DNA from 4 places in the Thermaerobacter subterraneus DSM 13965 genome. Region 1 is predicted to be linked to each of the others. Evidence: riboswitches for the same ligand, from Rfam matches in the RefSeq annotation. Region 1 holds a riboswitch; each other region holds the start of a gene.
What was found. Region 1 has a riboswitch for S-adenosylmethionine ahead of THESUDRAFT_RS08010 (methionine ABC transporter ATP-binding protein). Riboswitches for the same ligand answer to the same signal wherever they lie in the genome.
Positions count from the first base shown of each region.

Region 1 (5,523 bases):
GTCCCTGGTGCCGGTCGCCCGTTGGCTCGGCCTTCCCGTGCCGCCCGGGCCGCGGCCCGGGCGGCACGGCGGCTCCGGCCGGCGTCCGCCTACTGCTGCGGCGGCACGAACAGGGTGAACTTGCCGTCCTTCACCTGGTACGCCGCGTACACGGTGCCTTCCCGGTCGCCCTTGTCGTCGAAGGTGATGGGGCCGGAGATGCCGGGGAAAGCCTCGAGGTCGTTGCGCAGGTAGTCGGCCAGCTTGGCAGGATCGGTGGACTGGGTCTGCTTGATGGCCTCGACGATGACCCGGAAGCTGTCGGCCGCCATGGCCGTCCAGATGCTCACCGGATCCTCGTTGTACTTGGCCTTGTAGTCCTGGACGAACTGGCGCGCCTCTTCGTATGGCAGGTCGGCGGGCGCAGGCTCGGTGGTGGTGATGAAGCCCTCCGCGGCCGCGCCGGCCGTCTTGATCACCTCATCGTTGTTCGAGGCGTTGCCGGCGGCGATGGGCACGGTGATGCCGAGGTCGCGCGCCTGCTTGACCAGGAGCCCCGCCTGGCTGAAGTAGCCCGTGAAGTAGATCGCGTCGGGATTGGTGCTCTTGAGGTTGCTCAGCAGGGCGGAGTAGTCGCTCTCCTGGGGGTTGATGGCGTCGTAGAACACCACCTGGGCGCCCTTCTCCTCCAGGAACTTCCGGGTCCACTTGGCCAGGCCCTCCGCGTAGGTCGAGCTGTCGTGCACCAGCGCGACCTTCCGGGCACCCAGCTTGTCGACCAGCAGCGTGGCGGCGAACTGGCCCTGGGCGCTGTCCAGGAAGGCCATGCGGAAGAAGTTCTTCAGGCCCTTTTCCGTCAGGTGGGTGGCCGTGGACGACGGCGTGATGTGCAGGATGCCGGCGTCGGCGTACACCTGCTGGGCCGCCTCGGTCGCCGTCGAGTTGTAGGAGCCGATCACGGCCACCACGCCCTGGGAGGCCAGCTTCTGGGCCGCCAGGGTCGACTCGTTGGGCTGGCCCTTGTCGTCTTCGTAGATCACTTCGATCTGCTTGCCGAGGACCCCGCCCTGGGCGTTCACCTGTTCCTTGACCAGCTCGATGGCCTGACGGAAGCCCTTGCCTTCGGCGGCATAGTCGCCGGTGAAGGGCCCCTGCACGCCGATGACGATCTTGTCGCTGCTCCCGCTGTTCCCGCTGCCCGCGCCACCGCCTGCCCCGCCGCAGGCCGCGGTCCCCACCATCAGGGCGCCCGCCAGCAGGGCCACCATCCCGCGGCGCGCACCGCGCAACCAGGTACCCCCGAACATAATGCCCCCCCATTCACTGCTGCCCGGGCCGGCCCGTTCCCGGCAGCCGCGAACCGGTCGCCCCATCCGTCGATACGGCCGATGCGGCGGAACGTGCCACCAGCCGGGCAGGATGTGTTGCGGATTGTCCCAAACAGTGGTCAAAATTCGGCAATTTCACCCCCGATCCTGCAAACGGGGCGATCAAACTCCTGCCACTGATGGAATCCTTCCCGCGCCATGGTGCCGGCCTTGCCAGCGACGGTACCGGCGTTAACCAGCAGGCAGGGGGCGGCCGCCAGGGTGCTGCCGCCCTTCTCTGGGCCTGCCCGCAGCGGCCAGGGCCCTGTCCGAACGTTGACACACCGGCCGGCTTCTGGTGTGATGAAAAGCGTCAACATGCAGAACGGGTGGAACCAAAACCGGGTGGACGTTGCCCGCGGGCCAACGCACCCGGTCTTTTTTCAACCGGGCTGCGGAGCGCTCCCGTGCCGGGGGCGCCGCGGCCTGGCCCGAAAGGAGGCGGGACTTCATGTGCGGCATCGCCGGCGCCACCGCTCCCCGCGGTGAAGCGGTGGCCCGCATGCTGGAGGCCATGGCCCACAGGGGCCCCGACGACCAGGGACTTTGGGTCGGGCAGCACACCCTGGGCCACCGCCGGCTGTCCATCATCGACCTGGCGGGCGGGCACCAGCCCCTGGCCAGCGAAGACGGCGCGATCCGGGTGGTATTCAACGGCGAGATCTACAACTACCGCGAGCTGCAGGCCGAACTCGAGAGCCGCGGCCACCGCTTCCGTACCCGCAGCGACACCGAGGTGCTGGTGCACCTCTACGAAGACGAGGGACCGGCCATGGTGCGGCGGCTCTACGGCATGTTCGCCTTCGCCCTCTCCACCCCCGACGGGCTCTTTTTGGCCCGCGACCCCCTGGGGATCAAACCCCTCTATGTGGGCAGGGACCGGGATGGGGCGCTCCTCTTCGCTTCGGAGATGGGGGCCCTGCTGCCCCACGTGGAGACCATCGACGAGTTTCCCCCCGGGCACTACTGGACGGAACGGGACGGGTTCGTCCGGTACTACGAGCTGCCCCCGGTACGGTACGACCTGGAGAGCCCCGAAGCGGCGGTGGAGGAACTCATCGCCCGGCTGCGGCAGGCGGTGCGGCGGCGCCTGGTGGCCGACGTCCCCGTGGGGGTGTTCCTCAGCGGCGGCCTGGACAGCAGCCTGATCGCCGCCCTGGTGGCGGAAGCGCGGGCGGAAACCGGAGAGCCGGTCCATTCCTTCGCCGTGGGCATGGAGGGCAGCGAGGACCTGGAGCGGGCCCGGCTGGTGGCGGCCCACCTGGGGACGTTCCACCACGAGTACGTCTTCACCCGCCAGGAACTGCTGGCCCTGCTGCCCACCGTGATCCGGCGCCTGGAGTCCTTCGACCCTGCCCTGGTGCGCAGCGCGGTGCCCACCTACCTGGTGTCGCGACTGGCGCGCCGGTATGTCAAGGTGGTGCTCTCCGGCGAGGGAGCGGACGAGCTCTTCGGCGGCTACCAGTACCTCAAGCGGCCGGAGATCCGGGCGCGGCTGCAGGACGAGCTGCGGGAGATCACCCTGGCGCTGCACAACACCAACCTGCAGCGGGTCGACCGCATGACCATGGCCCACGGCCTGGAAGGGCGGGTTCCCTTCCTCTCGGTGACCCTGGTCGACCTGGCCTGGCGGATCCCGCCGCGCTGGAAGATCCACGACCGCACCGGGACCGAGAAGTGGATCCTGCGGCAGGCGGCCCGCCGGTTCCTCCCCGCGGCGGTGGTCCAGCGGGAGAAGGCCAAGTTCGCCATGGGCACGGGCGTGGGCCCCACCCTGGAGCGCTTCGCCGGAGCCGCCGTCAGCGACCGGGAGCTGGCGGCGGGCCGGGAGCCGTGGCCGGGGCTGGAGCTGGGCAGCAAGGAGGAGCTGCTGTACTTCCGCTGGTTCTGCCAGGCCTTCGGCCACCGGGCCCGGATGGCGGCCCGGCTGGTGGGGCGGAGCCGCAGCCTGAACCCCCACCAGCTCTACGCCCCCGCCTGGCGCGCCCAACCCGGGACGGGGACGGAGATGGCCTGACCTGTTGACAGGCCGGGGCAGGGGTCGCATAATCGGCGTCGTACGGCTGAGCCGGCCGCTGTACCGCAGTACCCGCAGGACGTTCGGCGCGGGACCTTCAACAACCGAATCCGCAACATCTCTTCTTATCCAGAGTGGCGGAGGGACGGGCCCGATGAAGCCACGGCAACCTCCGCGCGGCGGCGCGGCCCCGCCCGCTCCGGCCCGGCACGGCGGCCGGGCGGGTTCCCCGGGGTTCAACGCCGGCGGGTGGTGCCAACTCCCGCAGAACCGCGTCCTGGTGCCGGGACGCCGTTCTGAGAGATAAGAAGGGATGGCACCCTTGGGCCATCCTTTCTGCGTCTCTCAGGAAGGATGGTTTTTTGTTGCCCTTCACCCGGTGCGGGGTGGGGCCACGGGGGTGAGCGCAGTGACGGAAGCGATGCTGGAGGTCCGCAACCTGGTCAAGGTCTACCGCGGCCGCCGCGGCGTGACCACGGCCCTGGACGGCGCCAGCCTGGAGGTGGGCCGGGGCGAGTTCTTCGGCGTCGTCGGCGCCTCGGGGGCCGGCAAGAGCACCCTGGTCAAGTGCATCACCCTGCTGGAGCGGCCCACGGCGGGCTCCATCCGCCTGGGCGGCGTCGAGCTGACCGGGCTGCGCGGCCGGGCCCTGCGGCAGCAACGGCGGCGGATCGGCCTGGTCTTCCAGCACTTTCACCTGCTGTGGTCCCGCACCGCCGCCGGCAACGTGGCGCTGCCCCTGGAGATCGCCGGGGTGCCGCGGGAGCAGATCCGGCGCCGGGTGGCGGAGCTGCTGGACTGGGTGGGGCTGGCCGACAAGGCGGGAGCCTACCCCTCCCAGCTGAGCGGGGGCCAGAAGCAGCGGGTGGCCATCGCCCGGGCCCTGGCGACGCAACCGGAACTCCTCTTGTGTGATGAACCCACCTCCGCGCTGGATGCGGCCACCAGCCGCGCGGTGCTGGAGCTGCTGCAGCGGGTTCACCGGGAACTGGGCATCACCGTGCTGCTGATCACCCACCAGCTGGAGCTGGTGGAGGCCGCCTGCCAGCGGGTGGCCGTGATGGACGCCGGGCGAGTGGTGGAAGCCGGACCCGTGGAACAGGTCTTCCGGAACCCGCAGGCGGCGGCCACCCGGCGGCTGCTGGCCGCCGCCGGTGCCGGCGGTCCGGCCGGAGACCTACCGGCCCCAGCACTCGGGACCGGGGACGAACCCGGCCCCGAGGCGGGCCCACAGGCCGTTGCCGATCCGGCCCTGGCGGACCGGCGGGCGGCCCCGGCGGCGGCCGCGGGGGCTGCAGCCGCCCGCTGGGCGCCCCTTGCCTCGGCCTCGCCCGGCGCACCCGGGCGGAGCGGTGCCGGCGCGGCGCCGGCACCCGGGGCCGGCCCCCTTGCCCCGCAGGCGGCTCGCCCCCTGGCCGGAGGGAGGTGACGGCGGATGGCGGCAGAGCTTTTCAGCGCCCTGCGCGAGTTCGGACCTGACATCGTGACGGCCACGGGCCAGACCCTGTACATGGTGGGCCTGGCGATCCTCTTCGCCACCCTGGCCGGGGTGCCCATTGGCACCCTGCTGGTGGTGATGGACCGGGGGCACATCGCCGCCTTTCCGCCCCTGCGGGCGGTGCTGGCGTTCGTCGTCAACACCGGGCGGTCGGTGCCCTTCATCATCCTGCTGATCGCCCTGGCCCCCTTCACCCGCCTGCTGGTCGGCACGTCCCTGGGGACGGCGGCGGCCGTGCCGCCCATGGCGGTCGCCGCCACCCCGCTGGTGGCGCGGGTGGTGGAGACGGCCCTGCGGGAGGTCGACCGCGGCACCGTGGATGCCGCCGTGGCCATGGGCGCCAGCCCGTGGCAGGTGGTGCGCAAGGTGCTGCTGCCCGAGGCCCTGCCCGCCGTGGTCCTGGGGATCACCATCGCCACCGTCGGGCTCATCGAGTTCTCGGCGGTGGCGGGGGCCGTGGGCGGGGGCGGGCTGGGCGACCTGGCCTTCCGCATGGGCTACCAGCGCTGGGAGGCGGGGGTCCTCTTGGTCTGCGTGGTCCTGCTGGTCGCCCTGGTGCAGGGGGTCCAGTGGGCCGGGGAGACCCTGGCCCGGCGGCTGAACCACCGCTAGCGCCCGGCGCTCCGGGAAGGCGATTTTTGGGGGATGGCTCGCGGGGGGCG
Region 1 covers NZ_JH976535.1:1,961,888-1,967,410, forward strand. The annotation lists gene THESUDRAFT_RS08000 (branched-chain amino acid ABC transporter substrate-binding protein) at 90-1,268, opposite strand; gene asnB (asparagine synthase B) at 1,798-3,363, shown strand; SAM riboswitch class I at 3,486-3,673, shown strand; gene THESUDRAFT_RS08010 (methionine ABC transporter ATP-binding protein) at 3,764-4,792, shown strand; gene THESUDRAFT_RS08015 (methionine ABC transporter permease) at 4,799-5,473, shown strand.

Region 2 (5,523 bases), 940 kb from region 1:
TTCCCGGGTGGGGTTGTGCAGCCGGCTGTAATCCCAGCCGGTGGTCTGGCCGGGCCCCGGGTGCTCGTAGGTGGCCGTCTGGTAGATGGGCACGGCCACGGACCCGGTGCGGGGGTCGCGGCGCACGCCCGCGTGCACCACCCGGGTGGCGGGCTGCAGCCGGGGGACGGGGAGGGTCCCCTCCGGGTCCGGGACCGCCCCGCCCTGGGACCGGGCGGGGACCGGTTCAACCGGCATGGTGGCGCACCTCCTCCGGGCTCCGGGCTGCCGGGCCCCGGGCTGCCGCCGCGGGAAGGGGGCCGTCAAGCCATGCCCGCAAGCGCCGGACGAACTCGGCCACCGGCTCCGCCTTCCCGTAGGAGATCACCACGTAGACCCCGGCAATGTAGGGCCGGGCCGCCTCCACCACTTCCTCGGCCAGCTGGAGGCCCACCTCCAGACCCCGCTCGCCGGCCCGGTCCAGGGCCTCGCGGATCCGGGCGGGGATGGAGATCCCGGGTACCTGATGGTGCAGGTAATGGGCGTGGCGGCCGCTGTGCAGGGGCATCACGCCCATGACGAGGGGTACCGGGCACCCGCCCAGCCGGTCCAGGACCCGCTCCAGGGGCTCCAGCTCGTAGAGGGGCTGGGTCATGACGAAGTCCACCACGCCCACCGCCAGCTTGCGGCGGAAGCGGTCCAGCTCCTGGTCCAGATCGTCCGCCGACGGGCTCAGGGCGCAGGCCACGGTGAAGTCGGCCGGCGCCCCCAGGGCGTTGCCCCGGGGATCCTCGCCCCGGCGCAGGGCCGCCAGCACCTCCAGCAGGCCGATGGAGTCCACGTCGTAGACCGGGGAGGCGCCGCTGGAACCCAGGCGGGGATGGTCGCCCGTCAGGGCCAGGACGTTGCGGACGCCCAGGGCATGGGCGGCCAGCAGGTCGGCCTGCAGGGCCATCAGGTTCCGGTCCCGGGTGGTGCAGTGCATGATGGCGTCGATGCCGGCGCTGCGGGCCAGCAGGGCACCGGCCCAGGCCGCCATCCGCGGCCGGGCCATGGGGCTGTCGCCCACGTTGACGGCATCGGCTCCGGCCGCCGCCACAGTGCGGGCATCGGCCAGGAACTTGGTGGCCACCGGACCCCGCGGCGGATCCAGCTCGACGCTGATGACGAACCGGCGCCCCAGCTTCTCCCGCAGCGGAGCGGGGCTTCCGGGGCCGGTGGCCCCGCCCGCGCCGCTGGTGGTTGCGCCTGGGAGGGAGCCTGCACCGGCAGGCCGGCTCCTGCCCCAATGGGCAGCGGCGGGCAAGGAGGCGGCCTGCTTGCCGGCGTCAGGATGGCCGGCGTCAGGATGGCCGGCGCCCGGCCCGGCGGGGCCGCTGCCCGAACCCGTCCGGTTCAGAGGGCCTAGGACCGGCAGGGCCGGGGCCGGGCCCTCCGGCTCCGGGTGGACCGCTTGGATGCGGCCGGCCAGAGCCTCCAGGTCCGCGGGCTGCCAGGGGCCGGTTCCACCCACCCAGCCGGGTCCGAGGAGGCGCAGGGCATCCCACGCATCCCACCCGCCGGTGTCCTGGGTGGCCGGCTTGGGGCCGGCCAGCCCACGGGCCACAGGTTCGGGCCCGTCGTCCAGCCGTCCCAGGGTGACCCACAGCGGGCCGCTCCACCCGGCCCGCCGCACCGCCGCCAGCCAGCGGGCCGCCCGTGCCGGCCCGCCGCCGGTGGCCACACCCAGGGCGTCGGGCCAGCCGGCCGAGTGGAACGCCTCCAGCCAGGGGGAGGGGAGGGCATCCGGCGGCTCCCCCTCCCCCACCAGCAGGACACCCACCGGCAACCGGGCCGCCTCCCGCACGGCCTTCAGGGCAAGGCCGGCCTCCAGGGGGTGGCGGGCTTCGACCCAGAACAGGTCGACGCCCCCTGCCAGCAGCCCGGCCACCTGGCGGCGGTATCCTTCCAGGACGGCCTCCGGCTCGGTGCTGCCGCCGGCAGCGGCGGTGGCGGGCAGCGGTCCCAACAACCCCGCCACCAGGCAGGGCCGCCCGGCCAGCTCCCGGGCGGACCGCGCCAGCTTGGCGGCCCAGAGGTTGATCTCCTCGATCCGCTCCGGGGACGTGGACGGCAGCCACCAGGGGCTGGCCCAGCGGGTGGCGGTGCGGACCAGGCGGGCTCCGGCCCGGATGGCCGCCAGGTGGACGCCTTCCACCGCGGCGGGTTCGGTGAGGGGAAGGAGGGCGGTGCCTAGAGCCGGTTCTTCCTCCTCCCGGGCCGTGCCCCGGGGCCCCCCGGGCGCCCCGGGGCACGGCTGGGACGGCGCGGGTCCGCCGCCGGACGGGCTGTCGCCCGCGGGGGAGGGCCGGACCGGGCGGGCGGCCAGGGCCCAGGAGGGGTCGCCATCGGCCAGGGCGGGCAGAGCGGGTCCAGGACTCACCGCCGGCAGGGTTCGGGGAGCCGGATCCGGGGCGAAGGGCACGAAGGTTCCTCCGCCCCCGCCCCCTGCAACCGGGCGTGCCGGAGGGAGGCCGGCAGGGCCCGCGGGGCCGTTGTCCTCGGGCGGGTGGCCCGCGGCAGGGAAGGCCGCCCGCGGCGGAGCCGCGTGGCCGGGCTGGGAGTCGGCCGTGGCCGGGTGGGCAGGTCGCGGTCCGGCGGCCGGCCGGAAGGGCTGGGTCACCCTGGTCGTCACCTCCAGTTCGCGGCGCCGGCGACAGCGCCCCGGCACGGGGTGCCTGGGCTTCCGCACGGCGCTCGGCGCTGCAGGATGGGGGGGAACGGGCCCTTCCTGGCCCCACCGGCCCCTGGCTCGCCGGGCTCCGGGACCCCCTGGGTACCTGGGGTCCCCGGTCCCTTAAGCTCTGGCGGCCAAAGAAGAAGCCCCTTCCGAAGGAGGAAGGGGCTTGGTGATCGCAGCAGGGTCCCCGTCCCCCTTCTCTCATCTCTCGGCTCCCGGAGGGAGCCGCGGGAGTTGGCACCGCACGACCAAGGTCGCCGGTTGCCGCGGCGTCATCGGGCCCGTCCCTCGACCGCTCTGGATAAGAGAGGGGTCGGCCGGCTCGGCCGGCCGCATCCGTTGTCAATGGAGATTACGCACAGTATAGCCGGGTTCCGCCATCCCGACAACAGGTCAGAGCCGGTTTCCTTCGCTACAATAAAAGGCGTGCAACCGGCGACGTTCGGCAGGGCCGCCGGTACGTTTGAGCGGTGGAACCGCAGGCGGGACGCCCAGACGGGGGCTCACCCGGCCGGCGGGCAGGCGCAGGATGGGGGAGAGATCCGGTGCACCAGGCGGACGAACACGGCCCGGCCATGGCACGGGCGGCGGCCGCGGGCGCAGGGGCCGAGGCGCCCACCGCCCGCTCCTGGCGCCTGCTGGCCCGGGCCTGGTTCCAGGCCAGCCGCCCCCACCTCAAGCCGGTCACCATCATCCCCGTGCTGGTGGGGATCCTGGTGGCCGGCGGGGAGGGCCACTTCGACCCCTGGCTGGCGCTGCTCACCATGCTGGGCAGCCTGGCCATCCACGCCGGCACCGACATGGCCAACGACTACTTCGACTACATCATGTACGAGGGCGATGCGCCCTTCACCGGCGGCAGCGGCGTGATCCAGGCGGGGTGGCTCAGCCCGGACAGCCTGCGCCGGGGAGCCTGGGCCACCTTCGGCTTCGGCGCTCTGGTGGGCGGCTACCTGGCCGCCCGCACGGGCTGGCCCGCCCTGGCCTTCGGCCTGCTGGGCATCGCCAGCGGGCTCTTCTACACGGCTCCGCCCGTCCGCTACGGCTACCGCGGGCTCGGCGAGGTCATGGTGGGACTCAACATGGGCGCGGTGCTGGTGCTGGGTTCGTACTACGTCCAGGCCCGCACCCTTTCCCTGGAGGCGCTGGTGGCCTCCTTGCCCCTGGTGTCCCTGGTGGCCCTGATCCTCTATGCCGAGTCGATCCACGACATCGAAGAAGACCGGGCCACCGGCAAGATGACCGTAGCGGCGCGGCTGGGAGAGACGCGCGCCCTGCGCCTGTACTTCGGGTGGGTGGCGGCCACGGCGGTGCTGATCGTCGCCGGGGTGGCGGCCGGGCGGCTGCCCGCCCTGGTGCTGGTCACGCTGGTGCCCGCGGCCCGCTGCCTGCGGCAGGCCCCGCTCTTCCTGGCCCGGCCCTACCGGCACCAGGACCTTTACCGGCTGGGCCGGCTGGCCCTGGGGCTCTACAAGGCGGCGGGGGTCTCGCTGGTGGCGGGATACGGCTGGTGGTGGCTGCGGTCGGCCCTGTGGTCCTGACAGGACCGGGGGTTTGCGGGAGCGAGCCGGCCGGCCGGGCCCGGCCGCCCGCCATGGGCCGAGCCCGTCGCCGGGGCCGCCGGTCTTGAGGGTCCCGGCGGCCTGGGTGCAACGGGGTTGGGGCCGGCGTAGCCGGCAGCCGGGCGGGGCGAGCCGCCGGGCGAGGCGGGCGCACGGGTGTGGCCGACCCTGCCCGGCCGGGTGGCCTTGAGGAAGGGATCTGGGCCTCGCTCACGAACATCCCTGCTTTGGGTCGCCGGTGAATGAATGTTCACCCAGAGTTCACCGGGGACGCCAGCCGTTGCCGATTCGAGGAACCAGCAATCCGCCGGGTTCGGCGAACTTACGATCCTTAGGATAGAGGGATGACACCCTTGGCCAGGGAAGTGCCCCGTCTTGCGTCCCTCACGGGACCCGTCAGTCGCGATCTGGACCGGCTCCATGCCCGGGCCCGGGACCAGGCCCGGCGCGGGCGGCGGCCTGCCGTGGTGAGCTTTACCGTCGCCGCCGAGGACCTGGACCCCATCGCGCTGTGGGAGGGCGCCGCCATCCTGACCCACGAGCGGGCGCTCTGGTCTGCTCCGGGCGGCACCATGGCCATGGTCGCCCTGGGGGCGGCAGCCGTCCTGGAAGCCGGTCCAGGTCCGGATGCGGCGGCCGGGCCGGAAGCGGCCGGCGCCGGCCCCGCCGCGCCCCTGGCCGCCATCGCCCCGGCCCTGGCTTCCGCCTGGCAGGCCCTGTGCGAGGGTGCGCTCATCGATGCGCCCCACGGCGTGTGGGGAACGGGACCGGTGGTGGTGGGGGGCTTCGCCTTCGACCCCCAGGAGGCGGCGGATTCGCTGTGGGCCGGCTTCCCCGCGGCGCGCTTCGTCCTGCCGGAGCTGCTGGTCACCCGGACAGGCGGCGGGACCTGGCTCACCTTCAACCGGGTGGTGGTCCCCGGGGTGGTGACGGCGGCGGAGAGGGGGGCCGGGACCCCGGCCGCCGCGGGCGCGGGTGGCGAGGGAGCCGGGTGGGTTTTCCCCGGGGGCATCCGGCTGCGCGTGCCCGCGGCGGCCACCACCGCCGCCGGCGAGCGCGGCCGCCGCTGGCTCTCGCTGCTGGCCGTCGCTTCAACGGCCGGGCGGCGCCCGGGAAGCGGCGGGACGGACCCCCGAGGGCCTGCCGGTGCCCCGGGCCCTGGCGGGCCGGGCAAGGCGGAGGCCGGGCCAGGCGGCCGGGCCGGTCTTCAACTGGCCGGAGCCGCAGGGCTCGGTGCTGCGCCCGGTGCACCGGGCTGGCCTG
Region 2 covers NZ_JH976535.1:1,020,232-1,025,754, forward strand. The annotation lists gene THESUDRAFT_RS04295 (cystathionine gamma-synthase) at 1-237, opposite strand, end outside; gene THESUDRAFT_RS04300 (methylenetetrahydrofolate reductase) at 227-2,443, opposite strand; SAM riboswitch class I at 2,897-3,006, opposite strand; gene menA (1,4-dihydroxy-2-naphthoate octaprenyltransferase) at 3,244-4,239, shown strand; gene THESUDRAFT_RS04310 (isochorismate synthase) at 4,605-5,523, shown strand, end outside.
Region 2: linked by a shared signal. The riboswitch ahead of THESUDRAFT_RS04300 (methylenetetrahydrofolate reductase) and the one ahead of THESUDRAFT_RS08010 (methionine ABC transporter ATP-binding protein) in region 1 are both predicted to bind S-adenosylmethionine.

Region 3 (5,523 bases), 950 kb from region 1:
CGTGTTGCCGTCCTGGTCTCCGCCTCCCCCCGTGGACAGGAGGTCGCCGGCCGTGCCCAAGATGGCGCCGGTCAGGGTGCCGGCGGCGCCTTCCACGGTCCCGGCCACCCCCTCCACCAGGGAGCCGAGCGGGTCTCCCGCCAGGGTCCCGGCCGCCCCACCGGCCGTCTGGCCCGCCTGGTCCACCGTGCCCTCGACGGCCTCACCGCCTGTCCCTCCGGTAGGGGCGCCCGCCAGCTGGCCGGCGGCCTCGCCGGCGGTGGCGGCGATGGTGCCGGCGGTTCCTGCGGCGGTCCCGGTCACCACGCCGAGGCTGCCGGACAGCATGCCCGTCGTTGCCGTCGCCAGCCTGGCGGATGCCGCTGGCGCATCCCGCGACGTGCTGCCGCCGGCGGCCGGTACCCCCTGGGTCGCCTCCTGCACCTTCTCCGAGCCGGGCAGGCGCGGGCCGGCTGCCTTGGCCGCCGGCCCCCCTCCCAGCAGGACGCCGCCACCGGTGGCCACCACCAGGGCAAGGCTGGCGACCCAGGCCACCGGGCGCCGCCAGCGGGAGGCCTGTTCCGCTTGCCGCATGCTCCCCCTCCCCCATACCGACTAAATGGACGTTTAGTATTTAGGATTCGTTGGGCTTGGCCTTTTTATGGTAGGGGTACGATTTTAAAAGAAATGGTTTGATTCGACGCGGTATTGAGGCACAGTAGCGTCCATAAACAAGTCATTATTCGACAAAGGGTCCATCACGCCTATACGATACTTGCCGAAAATGCAGAGGACGACTTCCCCTTCCCAGGGAAGCCGTCCCCATACCCCTGCCGGCCCCTTGCCGGTTGTCGAACCCTGTCGCCATCCGTCGCCTGCGGGCTGCAGGCTCCGGCCTACCGGCCGCCGGTGGCGGGAGCGGGTGCCCACTCCTCCCGCAGTTCCCGGGCCGCCTGGACCATGTGCCGCAGGGCCGGTTCAACCTCCTCGTAACGCCGGGTCTTGAGGCCGCAGTCCGGGTTCACCCAGAGCTGGCCCGGGTCGAGCACCGCGGCCGCCTTGCGCAGCAGCGCCTTGATCTCATCCACCGGCGGCACCCGGGGCGAGTGGATGTCGTACACCCCCGGGCCGATGTCGCTGGGGTAGCGGTGCTGCACGAAGGCGTCCAGCAGCTCCATGCCCGAGCGCGACGCCTCGATCAGGATCACGTCGGCATCCAGGGCGGCGATGGCGTCCAGGATGTCGTTGAACTCGGAGTAGCACATGTGGGTGTGGATCTGGGTCTCCTCCCGCACCCCGCCGGTGACCAGGCGGAAGCACTCGGTGGCCCAGGCCAGGTAGGCGGGCCGGTCCGCCTGCCGCAGGGGCATGGCCTCCCGGAAGGCCGGCTCGTCGATCTGGATGACCCGGATGCCCGCCGCCTCCAGGTCCTGGACCTCGTCGCGGATGGCCAGGGCGATCTGGCGGCAAGTCACCTCCCGGGGCTGGTCGTCCCGGACGAAGGACCACTGCAGGATGGTGACGGGCCCCGTCAGCATGCCCTTGACCGGCCGGTCCGTCAGCGACTGGGCGTAGGTGATCCACCGCACGGTCATGGGGCCGGGCCGGGCCACGTCGCCGTAGAGGATGGGCGGCTTCACGCAGCGGCTGCCGTAGCTCTGCACCCAGCCGTGGCGGGTGAAGGCGAAGCCCTCCAGCTGCTCGGCGAAGTACTCCACCATGTCGTTGCGCTCGGCCTCGCCGTGAACCAGCACGTCCAGGCCCAGCTCCTCCTGCAGCCGGATCACCCGGCGGATCTCGGCGCGGATGCCCTCTTCGTAGGTGGCGGTGTCGATCTCCCCGTGCCGCCAGCGCGCCCGCAGCCGGCGCACCTCCGGAGTCTGGGGGAAGGAGCCGATGGTGGTGGTGGGCAGGGGCGGGAGGCCCAGCCGCTCCCGCTGCAGCGACCGCCGCTGGGGCGCCCGGGAGGGCCTGCGGGCCTCGTCCGGGTTGAGCCGCGCCAACCGCTCCTGCACCTCCGGCCGGGTGCGCCGGGGCGAGCGGCGCCGGGCCTCCACCGCCGCCCGGCTGGCCTCGAGGGCGCCGGCCACGGCCTGCCGGCCCTGGTTCAAGGCGCGGGTCAGGACCGCCACTTCCTCCAGCTTCTGCTTCGCGAAGGCAAGCCAGCCCTTGATCTCCGGATCCAGATCCGTCTCCAGGTCCAGGTCGATGGGCACGTGCAGCAGCGAGCAGGAGGGGGCGACGAAGAGCCGCCCGGCCCCCAGGGCGTCCCGGGCCCGCTCCAGCAGGGCCAGGGCCGCCTCCAGGTCCGCCCGCCAGACGTTGCGGCCGTCCACCACCCCCAGGGAGAGGTGCAGGGTGGGCGGAACCCCGGCGGCCAGCACCTGCTCCAGCTGGCCGGGGTCCCGCACCAGATCCAGGTGCAGGGCCTGCACCGGCAGGCTCAAGGCTAGCTCCAGGTTGTCCCGCAACCCCTCGAAGTAGGTGGCCAGGAAGAGCCGGAGCCCCGGGGCCGCCTGGGCTAAGGTGGCGTAGGCGCGGCGGTAGGCGGCCCGGGCCGGTTCGTCCAGGTCCAGGGCCAGGAACGGCTCATCCAGCTGGACCCAGGTGGCGCCGGCCGCCGCCAGCTCCCGCAGCACCTGCCCGTACACGGGCAGCAGGCCGTCCAGCAAGGCAAGGCGCGGCCCGGCGACCCCTTCCCCGCCGGAGGAACCGGCCGCCCCGCCGCCCAGACCCCCGGCCTCGCCGCGGCTCGCCTCGGGGGCCCGGCCGGCGGCGCCCGCCCCGGCCGGAGTGCGGAGCTTGGCCAGCAGCAGGAAGCTCACCGGGCCCAGCAGCACGGGGCGGGCCTCGAAACCCAGGGAGCGGGCCTCGCGGAATCCCTCCACCACCTTGCGGGACGCCAGGCGGAAGGCCTGCCCTGGTTCCAGCTCGGGCACGATGTAGTGGTAGTTGGTGTCGAACCACTTGGTCATCTCCAGGGCGGGGACGCCCCGGCCGGGGGTGCCCCGGGCCATGGCGAAGTAGACGTCCAGGGGGACCTCCCCAGCAGCCGCGGCGGCCGCCGCGCCCGGGCCCGCCTCCGCCCTCTGGCCCGCCGCGGGGGTGGCCCGGCCCGCGCCGGCGGCATCGCCACCAGGAGCCGGGGGGATTGCGGCGCCGGCTTCCGCTGAAGGGGCCCACCCGTAACGGGCGGGCACGGCCCCCACCATGCAGGCGGTATCCAGCACGTGGTCGTAGAGGGAGAAGTCCCCCACGGGCACCACGTCGATCCCCGCCGCCCGCTGCAGCTCCCAGTGCCGCCGCCGCAAGGCCGCCGCCGTCGCCAGCAGAGCGTCCGCGGAAATCTTGCCGTCCCAGTAGGCCTCCAGGGCCTGTTTCAACTCCCGGCCGGCCCCGATGCGGGGGAAGCCCAGGTTGGTTGCCACGGCCATGGGTCCGCGCCTCCTTCGTGGGATGGGACTGAAAATGAAAAACCCCTCCGGGAAAGGAGAGGTTCCTCGCCTTTCCCTATCTCCCGGGAACGCCTCCCGCGGGAATTGGCACCGTGCCGCCTGGGTGGAGCCGGCGGCCGGTTGCCGTGGCGTCATCGGGCCCGTCCCTCGGCCACTCTCGATAGGGCTTTGTCCGGTCATTCCCTTGTCAGCGACCGCGGGGTTGCAGGCGCTGCGGCCTGCAAGGCCCCCCGGGTTTCCGCATCCCACAGCCAAGGAAGGGGCCCATGGCCTCGCGGCCTGCGGTGCGTCATCGCGGTCCGCGGCCCTCCGGGTCTCGTCCGGCCGGCGTGGGCCCGGTGGGCTTGCAGGGCCCGTTGCCCAGGTGCGGCCTGGCGCCCCGGCGCCGCAGCGGGCTGGAACCCTCGCGCGGGATGCGGGCATTGGGGACTGCTATTCGGGGCCGGGGACGAAAGTCCTGCTGCCCCCACACCCCAGGGTGGGGTGAAACCGCGCCATCCCCGGCGGTCGCCCGCTGCGGGCCCTGCCGGCCGCCGGCGTGCCATTGCGGCCCGGGCACTGCCGGCCCGAGGTGGCCCGCATCCTGCCGGCGGCAGCCTATAAGCCTATAATTGAAGGGAAAACGGCGCAAGGAGGCAGCCCAGCCATGGACCGCCTGCAGCCCGGCGGCGCCGCGACGGGGGGCGGGGCGGCACCGGCCCCCGCCGGCGCCGTGACCCCCGAGGCAGCCGCCCAGCATCCTGACGCCGCCCTGGTGGTGGTGGACGTCCAGAACGACTTCTGTCCCGGCGGTGCCCTGGCCGTGCCCCAGGGCGACCAGGTGGTGCCCGTCCTCAACCGCTGGATCGGCGCCTTCCACGCGGCGGGCCGGCCCGTGGTCTTCACCCAGGACTGGCATCCCTCCGGCCATGTGAGCTTCCGCGAGCAGGGCGGGCCCTGGCCGGTCCACTGCGTGCAGGGCAGCCCGGGGGCCGCCTTCCACCCGGACCTGCAGGTCCGGGGCACCGTCTTCCGCAAGGGGTTCGCCCCCGACCGGGAGGCCTACAGTGGCTTTGACGGCGCCCTGGCCGCCGGTGAGGCCGGGGTCCGCCCCGAGGTCACCCTGGCCGGCTGGCTGCGGCAGCAGGGGGTCCGGCACCTGTACGTGGGCGGCCTGGCCACCGACTACTGCGTGCGGGCCACGGTGCTGGACGGCCTGCGGGAGGGTTTTCGGGTCACGGTGCTGGTTCCGGCCGTGCGGGCCGTCGACGTGACCCCGGGGGACGGGGAGCGCGCCCTGGCGGAGATGGAGGCCCACGGGGCCCTGCTGGCCGCCGGGGACGCCGGGGAGGCCCGGTGACGGTGTTCTTGCGGGACGAACGCGGCCGCGGCGAGCCGGCGGGCCCGGCCCTCGATGCGGGCCAGGCCCGGCCCCCGGCCCGACGCCTTCCCGCCGGGCCACCGGCGCCGGCGGCCGCCTCCACCCCAACCGCCCGCCCGGCGCCGGCTTCCGCCGGCGGCAAGCCCTCCGCCCTGGCGCCGGCAGCCCCCGCCGCCCGGCCCGGCCCCGGTCCGGACGGGCCGGCACCGGCCGGTCCCACCGTGCTGGTGGTGGACGACGAGGAGTCCCTGCTGGAACTGGTGGCGTACAACCTGCAGCGCAACGGCATGGCACCGGTGCTGGCCCGGGACGGTGCCGAGGCCCTGCGCCGCCTGGAGGAGCGCCGGCCCCAGGTGATCATCCTGGACGTCATGCTGCCCGATACCGACGGCTTCACCCTCTGCCGCCACCTGCGGGAGCGGGGCATTCAGACGCCCATCCTCATGCTGACCGCCCGGGACAGCGAGATCGACAAGGTGCTGGGGCTGGAGCTGGGCGCCGACGACTACGTGACCAAGCCCTTCAGCCCCCGGGAGCTGGTGGCGCGGATCAAGGCGCTGCTGCGCCGCACCGAGGGCCGGCGCCAGCAGATCGGCCCCATCGTGATCGACTACGCCGGCCATGAGGTCTACCGGGACGGCCAGCGGGTGGCCCTGACCCCCACGGAGTTCAAGCTGCTGGCCACGCTGGCTGCCGAGCCGGGCCGGGCCTTCACCCGGCAGGAGCTGC
Region 3 covers NZ_JH976535.1:1,011,650-1,017,172, reverse strand. The annotation lists gene THESUDRAFT_RS14925 (carboxypeptidase-like regulatory domain-containing protein) at 1-573, opposite strand, end outside; gene metE (5-methyltetrahydropteroyltriglutamate--homocysteine S-methyltransferase) at 876-3,413, opposite strand; SAM riboswitch class I at 3,487-3,601, opposite strand; gene pncA (bifunctional nicotinamidase/pyrazinamidase) at 4,081-4,773, shown strand; gene THESUDRAFT_RS04270 (response regulator transcription factor) at 4,770-5,523, shown strand, end outside.
Region 3: linked by a shared signal. The riboswitch ahead of metE (5-methyltetrahydropteroyltriglutamate--homocysteine S-methyltransferase) and the one ahead of THESUDRAFT_RS08010 (methionine ABC transporter ATP-binding protein) in region 1 are both predicted to bind S-adenosylmethionine.

Region 4 (5,523 bases), 510 kb from region 1:
GATGGGCACCCCGCCGGCCACCGCCCCTTCGAAGGCCAGCTCCACCCCGTGCCGGCGGGCCACCGCCGACAGGGTCGCCAGGGATTCGGCCAGAAGGGCCTTGTTGGCGGTGATCACGTGGCGGCCGGCTTCCAGGGCCCGCAGGACGTACTGGCGGGCCGGTTCGACACCGCCGATGAGCTCGATCACCACGTCGACCTCAGGATCGCCCAGCAGCTGGTCGGCATCGGTGGTGAGCAGGCTGCGGTCGACGGCCGCCGGCCGCGGCTTGCCGGGGTGGCGTACCAGGATCCCCTTCAGCCGCGGCACGCCACCCAGCCGCGCCACCAGCCAGGGTGGCGGGTTGAGCAACCGGCGCGCCACCGCACTACCCACGGTGCCCAGACCCAGCAGCGCCACCACGGGACCCTTCACGGGCGCCCCTCCCCCACCGCCGCCACCGCCCCGGCCTGCGCGGGCGCGGCGGTAGCACCGGGTTCTTCCAGCCAGTCCATCACCCGGCGGGCCACCCCCGCGGGGTCCACGAGGAAGCTGTCGTGGCCCCAGGGAGCCTTCCAGACCTGCCATGTGACATTCTTGCCCGCCCGGCGCAGGGCCTGGACCAGCCGCCGCTGCTCGTCCACGGGGTAGAGCAGGTCCGAGGTGATGCTGAGCACATACATGCGGCCCTGGACCCGGGCCGCGGCGCCCTCCAGCCCGCCCCGGCCCCGGCCTACGTCGTGGAGATCCATGGCCCGGGTCAGGGTCACGTACGTGGCGGGATCGAACCGGCGCACCAGCTTTTCCCCCTGGTAGTGCAGGTAGCTTTCGATCTGGAACCGGAAGGCCTCGGCCGGGCCCGCCGGCGCGGTGGCGTACGAGCCCAGCCGCTGGGCGACCGGGTCGGCGCCCGCCGGGACCTCTTCCCGGCCAAAGCGCGCCTCCCACTCCTCGCGACCCCGGTAGGTGGTCATGGCCAGCATCCGGGCCAGGGCCAGCCCGCGGCGGGGCGGGCGGGCGGCGGGATAGTCGCCGCCCTGCCAGGCGGGGTCTGCGAAGATCGCCTGGCGCTGCACCTCGTTCCAGGCGATGGCATGGGGCGAGGCGGCCGGCGGCGCCGCCAGGACGGCCGCCGCTCCCACCCGCTCGGGGTAGGTGACGGCCCACTCCAGCGCCTGCATGCCGCCCAGGGAACCGCCCACCACCAGGGCGAGCCGCCCGATGCCCAGCGCATCCAGGAGCCGGCGCTGGGCATGGACCATGTCCCGCACGGTGATCACGGGAAACCGCCCGCCCCAGGGCCCGTGGCCGGCCTCCTCAGGACTGGCCGGGCCTGTGGACCCGTAACAGCCTCCCAGCACGTTGCTGCAAATGACAAACCAGCGGCGGGTGTCGATGGGCCGGCCCGGGCCCACCGCCGCCTCCCACCAGCCCGGGCGGTCGCCGGGATGGTGGGAGGCCACGTGGGCGTCGCCCGTCAGGGCGTGGCAGATCAGGATGGCGTTCTGGCGCTGGGGGTCCCAGCGACCCCAGGTCTCGTAGGCCAGTTCGGCCCGGGGCAGGTGGCCGCCCTGCTCCAGGGGCAAGGGCCCCACCTCGACAAGGCCGCGACAGGGGATCACCGCGTCCCCCTCCCTCCCGCGCCCGCTCCCCGAAGGGGTCCCGGATAAGAAACTACCCCTCCCGAGAGGGAAGGGCCGAAAAGATTTCCGGCGCCCTCTCATCTCTCAGGATCCGCACGGATCCTGCAGGAGTTGGCACCTTACCGGCCGTCCAGGCACGGCCGGCGGTTGCCGGGCTTCATCGGGCCAGTCCCTCCGCCACTCTGGATAAGAGAGCAGACGCGCTCTGTGATTGTTGAAAGTGATGCTATCATGCCGGCCCCTGCAGGTCAACGATCCCGGCCGCGACCCGGCCGGCCTTGCGCGCCGGCGCCCCTCACCATCGGGCATCGGCCGGGGAAGGCCCGATGGAGCGCGCCGGCCGCAGCCAGGCCGGTACATAGCTCCAGGCCGCCCGGAGCTGGCGCCGGTGCTGCGCCGCCCGGGGGTCATGCCGTTCCACCAGGGCCCAGAAGGCGGGACCGTGGTTGAGGTGGACGGTATGACAGAGTTCGTGGATCAGCACGTGTTCCACCAGTTCTGGCGGCAGGAAGAGCAGCTTCAGGCTGAGGCGCACGTGGCGCCCGGCGGAACAGCTGCCCCAGCGGGTCTTGGGGCAGCCGATGGACGAACCCGCCAGGCGAAAGCCCCGCTCCCGCGCCAGCCGTTCCAGCCAGGGCAGCAGGGTCGCCCGGGCCCGGGCGGCCAGCCACCCCCTGAGGGGAGGCCCCCAGGCGGCAGGACCCTGCTCCCCGGCCCGGGCCGGCAGGCGGACCTGCCCGGCCAGGGATGCGCCCGGGGGCGGCGGTTCCCCTGGATCGCCGGTGACCCCGCCGGCGAAGAGGGCCTGCTGCGGGGTCCGGCCGGCGGCGGGCTTGCCCCCTCCGCCGGCGGCGCCGCCCAGGGTGGGCCGGCCCGCCGGCGTCACGGCCCACACCTCCCCCAGAGCCCGCAGCCACAGCCAGGCCGGGGGAGCCAGGCCGGCGGCATCCTGGCGGAGCAAGGGATCGCCCGCCCCGCCGCCGGCGGCCCGGGCCTGCTGTTCCAGGCGCTGCCGGGCCCGCTGGATCCAGGCCGCATGCTGGGCCACCACCTGGGGCACCCGCTGCAGCCGGTACCCCGGCGGAACCACCACCACCAGGCCGTCGGCCGGCGAAAGCACCAGCCGCACCCGGCGCGCCCTGGAGCTGACCCGGACGGTGTAGGGGGGCAGGCCCTGCGATCCGGCCCCGCCCTGCCCCATGCCCCCCGGTGGCCGCAGCCCCCGATCCCCGTCCCTGGACCCCTCGCCCATGCGTCGCCCTCCTTCTCCTCGCGGGCGATGGCCGGCGGCAGGCTCCGTCGGGCTCCGTTGCCGCCCGGCCGCGCCGCGTGCCCGGGCGGGCAGGCGGACCCGCCCCCGGACGCCCTGGAAGTCCGCATCGCGGTCGCTCTGTCCTGGTTCGCCCGGCCGTTGCCCGCCCCCTTGTGGACAACCGCTGCCCGGCCCCGGCGGCCGCTGCGCATGGAGAGTCACCGGGCCGGCATACATTGGTTCCGTAAGGGCGCCCGGCCGCCGCCCCCCAACCGGCCGGGAAACGGCCCCTTGCGGGGAGGTGCCATCGTGTCCGACGGGGCTGCACCGGGGCCCGCCGCCCGCTCGGTGATCGCCCTGCTTGTGTCCGCCGCCCTGCTGGCCGGCGCCCTGGGCCTGCACCTGCGGTCGACCCGCCCCGGCGTGGCCGGCGTCACCGCACCGGGGCGGCCCGTGGCCGACCGGGTGATCCGGCTGTCCGAGTACGCCTACCAGCCGGCGGTCATCGAGGTCCGGCAGGGGACCCGGGTGCGCCTGACGCTGATCAACACGGGGCGGGAGGAACACGAGCTGGAGATCGACGGCTATGGCATCGAGGTGGCCGGCCTGCGGCCGGGAACCAGCGTCCGGCTGATCTTCAATGCCGATCTTCCAGGCCGTTTCGAGCTGGCCTGCCACATGCCCGGCCACTACGAGAAGGGGATGCGCGGCATCCTGGTGGTCCACCCGGCCGACGCCCAGCGCTGAGGCGCCGCGACACCCTGCTCCGGGCCCGGCGTGGTATGGTGTTGCCGGGAGGAAACGCCATGCCCGCAAAGGATGCCGTGAGAGGGGACGGGCCCCGGCCGCGCAGCCGGGTGCTGGCGGCCCTGCTGGCCGCCGGCGGGCAGCCGGTCTCGGGCGCGACCCTGGCGGAGGGCCTGGGCATCACCCGCGCCGCCCTCTGGAAGCACATCGAAGCTTTGCGCCGGGACGGCTGGCCTGTGGAAGGCCGCCCCCACCAGGGCTACACCCTGGATTCCGGGGCCGCCGGGCGGCTGGCAGCCCGCCGGTTCGTCCCCGAGCTGCTGGAGGCCCGCCGCGCGGGCGCGCGCCTGGGCCACACCGTCCACTGGCTCGCCGAGGTGGGGTCGACCAACGACGTGGCCCGCCGGCTGGCGGAGGCGGGCGCACCCGAGGGCACCGTGGTGGTGGCGGATCGCCAGGCGGCCGGGCGGGGGCGCCTGCGCCGGGCCTGGTGGAGCCCGCCCGGCGGCCTCTGGATGTCCCTGATCCTGCGCCCCGCCCTGCCCCCCGAGCACCTGCCCCTTTTGACGCTGGCCGCCGCGGCGGCAGTGGCCGAAGCGGCGGAGGGCCTGGCCGGCCGGCCGGTCCAGGTGAAGTGGCCCAACGACGTGCTGATCGACGACCGGAAGGTGGCCGGCATCCTGCTGGAGACGGTCAGCCACCCCCACGGTGCGGAGTACGTGGTGGCAGGCATCGGGGTCAACCTGGACGTGGAGGGCGAGCCGGTGCCCGCCGAGCTGGCCGGTCGCCTGACCTGGCTGGCCCGGGAGGCCGGCCGCCGGGTGACGCGGAACGAGCTGGCGGAGGCGATCCTCCAGCGGCTGGAGGAACGTTACGCCCAGCTGCACCAGGAAGGTCCCGGCCCGGTGCTGGCCGCTTGGCGCAGCCGTGCCGCCTGGCTGGGGGAGCCGGTGCGGGTGGCCCTGCCCACCGGTGAGGTGGCCGGCATCGCCCTGGACGTGGCACCCGACGGTTCCCTGGTGGTCGAACAGGCCGGCGGCCGGCGCCAGCGCATCCTGGCCGGCGACGTGCAGCGCCTGCGGCCCGCCGGGGCTCCTCCCGGGGCCGGGTCCCGGTGAGCGGCCCGGTGAACGTCGCCCTGCCCTGGCCTTCCCCCCTGGTGCCCGTGATCATCCTGCGGCGCCTCAACCGCTTTGCGGTGGAGGCGGTTCCGGCCAGCCCCGGCACCTCCGGCCCGGCGGGCGGCCGCGCCGGAACGGACCAGCCCCGGGGCAGGCCCTGCGGGCCGGGCCATGCCGCCGGCAGGACCGTTGCCGCAGCGGTTGGCGGGGCCGGCGACGGGGCCGCAGGCAAGGTCCTGCGGCTGCACCTGCCCAACTCCGGCCGCATGGCCGAGCTGCTGGTCCCCGGCACCCCCGGCCTGGCATGGATTCCCGCCGCGGCGCCGCAGCCGGAGCAGCAGGCGGGCGGCACCCCCGCCGCCTCCCGCCGGCAGGCCCGTGCCCCCCTGGGCCCGCCGCAGCCTCTGCCTGGCCCGGCCGCGGCCGCAGTACGGCAGCCCCCGCCCCCTTCCGGAACCGCGGGACGGGCGGGATCCGCTGCGGAGGGCGGCCGGCGGACGGCGGGCGATCTGCTGCTGGTGTCCTTTAACGGGCGGTGGGTGTCCGTCGACGCCCGGATGCCCAACCGGCTCTTCGCCGCCGCCCTCGACCGCCGCGCCCTGCTGCCCTTCGCCGCCTACCGCCGCTGGCAGACCGAGGTTCCCTGGGGCGCCGGCCGACTGGACTTTCGCCTGGAGGGGGCCGGAGAGCCCCTCCGGCCCTGCCTGGTGGAGACCAAGTCGTGCAACCTGGTGGAGGACGGCACGGCCCTTTTCCCCGACGCCCCCACCGCCCGCGGCGC
Region 4 covers NZ_JH976535.1:1,451,505-1,457,027, reverse strand. The annotation lists gene THESUDRAFT_RS06020 (homoserine dehydrogenase) at 1-414, opposite strand, end outside; gene metX (homoserine O-acetyltransferase MetX) at 411-1,601, opposite strand; SAM riboswitch class I at 1,697-1,815, opposite strand; gene THESUDRAFT_RS06010 (YgjP family zinc-dependent metalloprotease) at 1,918-2,874, opposite strand; gene THESUDRAFT_RS06005 (cupredoxin domain-containing protein) at 3,184-3,621, shown strand; gene THESUDRAFT_RS06000 (biotin--[acetyl-CoA-carboxylase] ligase) at 3,681-4,739, shown strand; gene sfsA (DNA/RNA nuclease SfsA) at 4,748-5,523, shown strand, end outside.
Region 4: linked by a shared signal. The riboswitch ahead of metX (homoserine O-acetyltransferase MetX) and the one ahead of THESUDRAFT_RS08010 (methionine ABC transporter ATP-binding protein) in region 1 are both predicted to bind S-adenosylmethionine.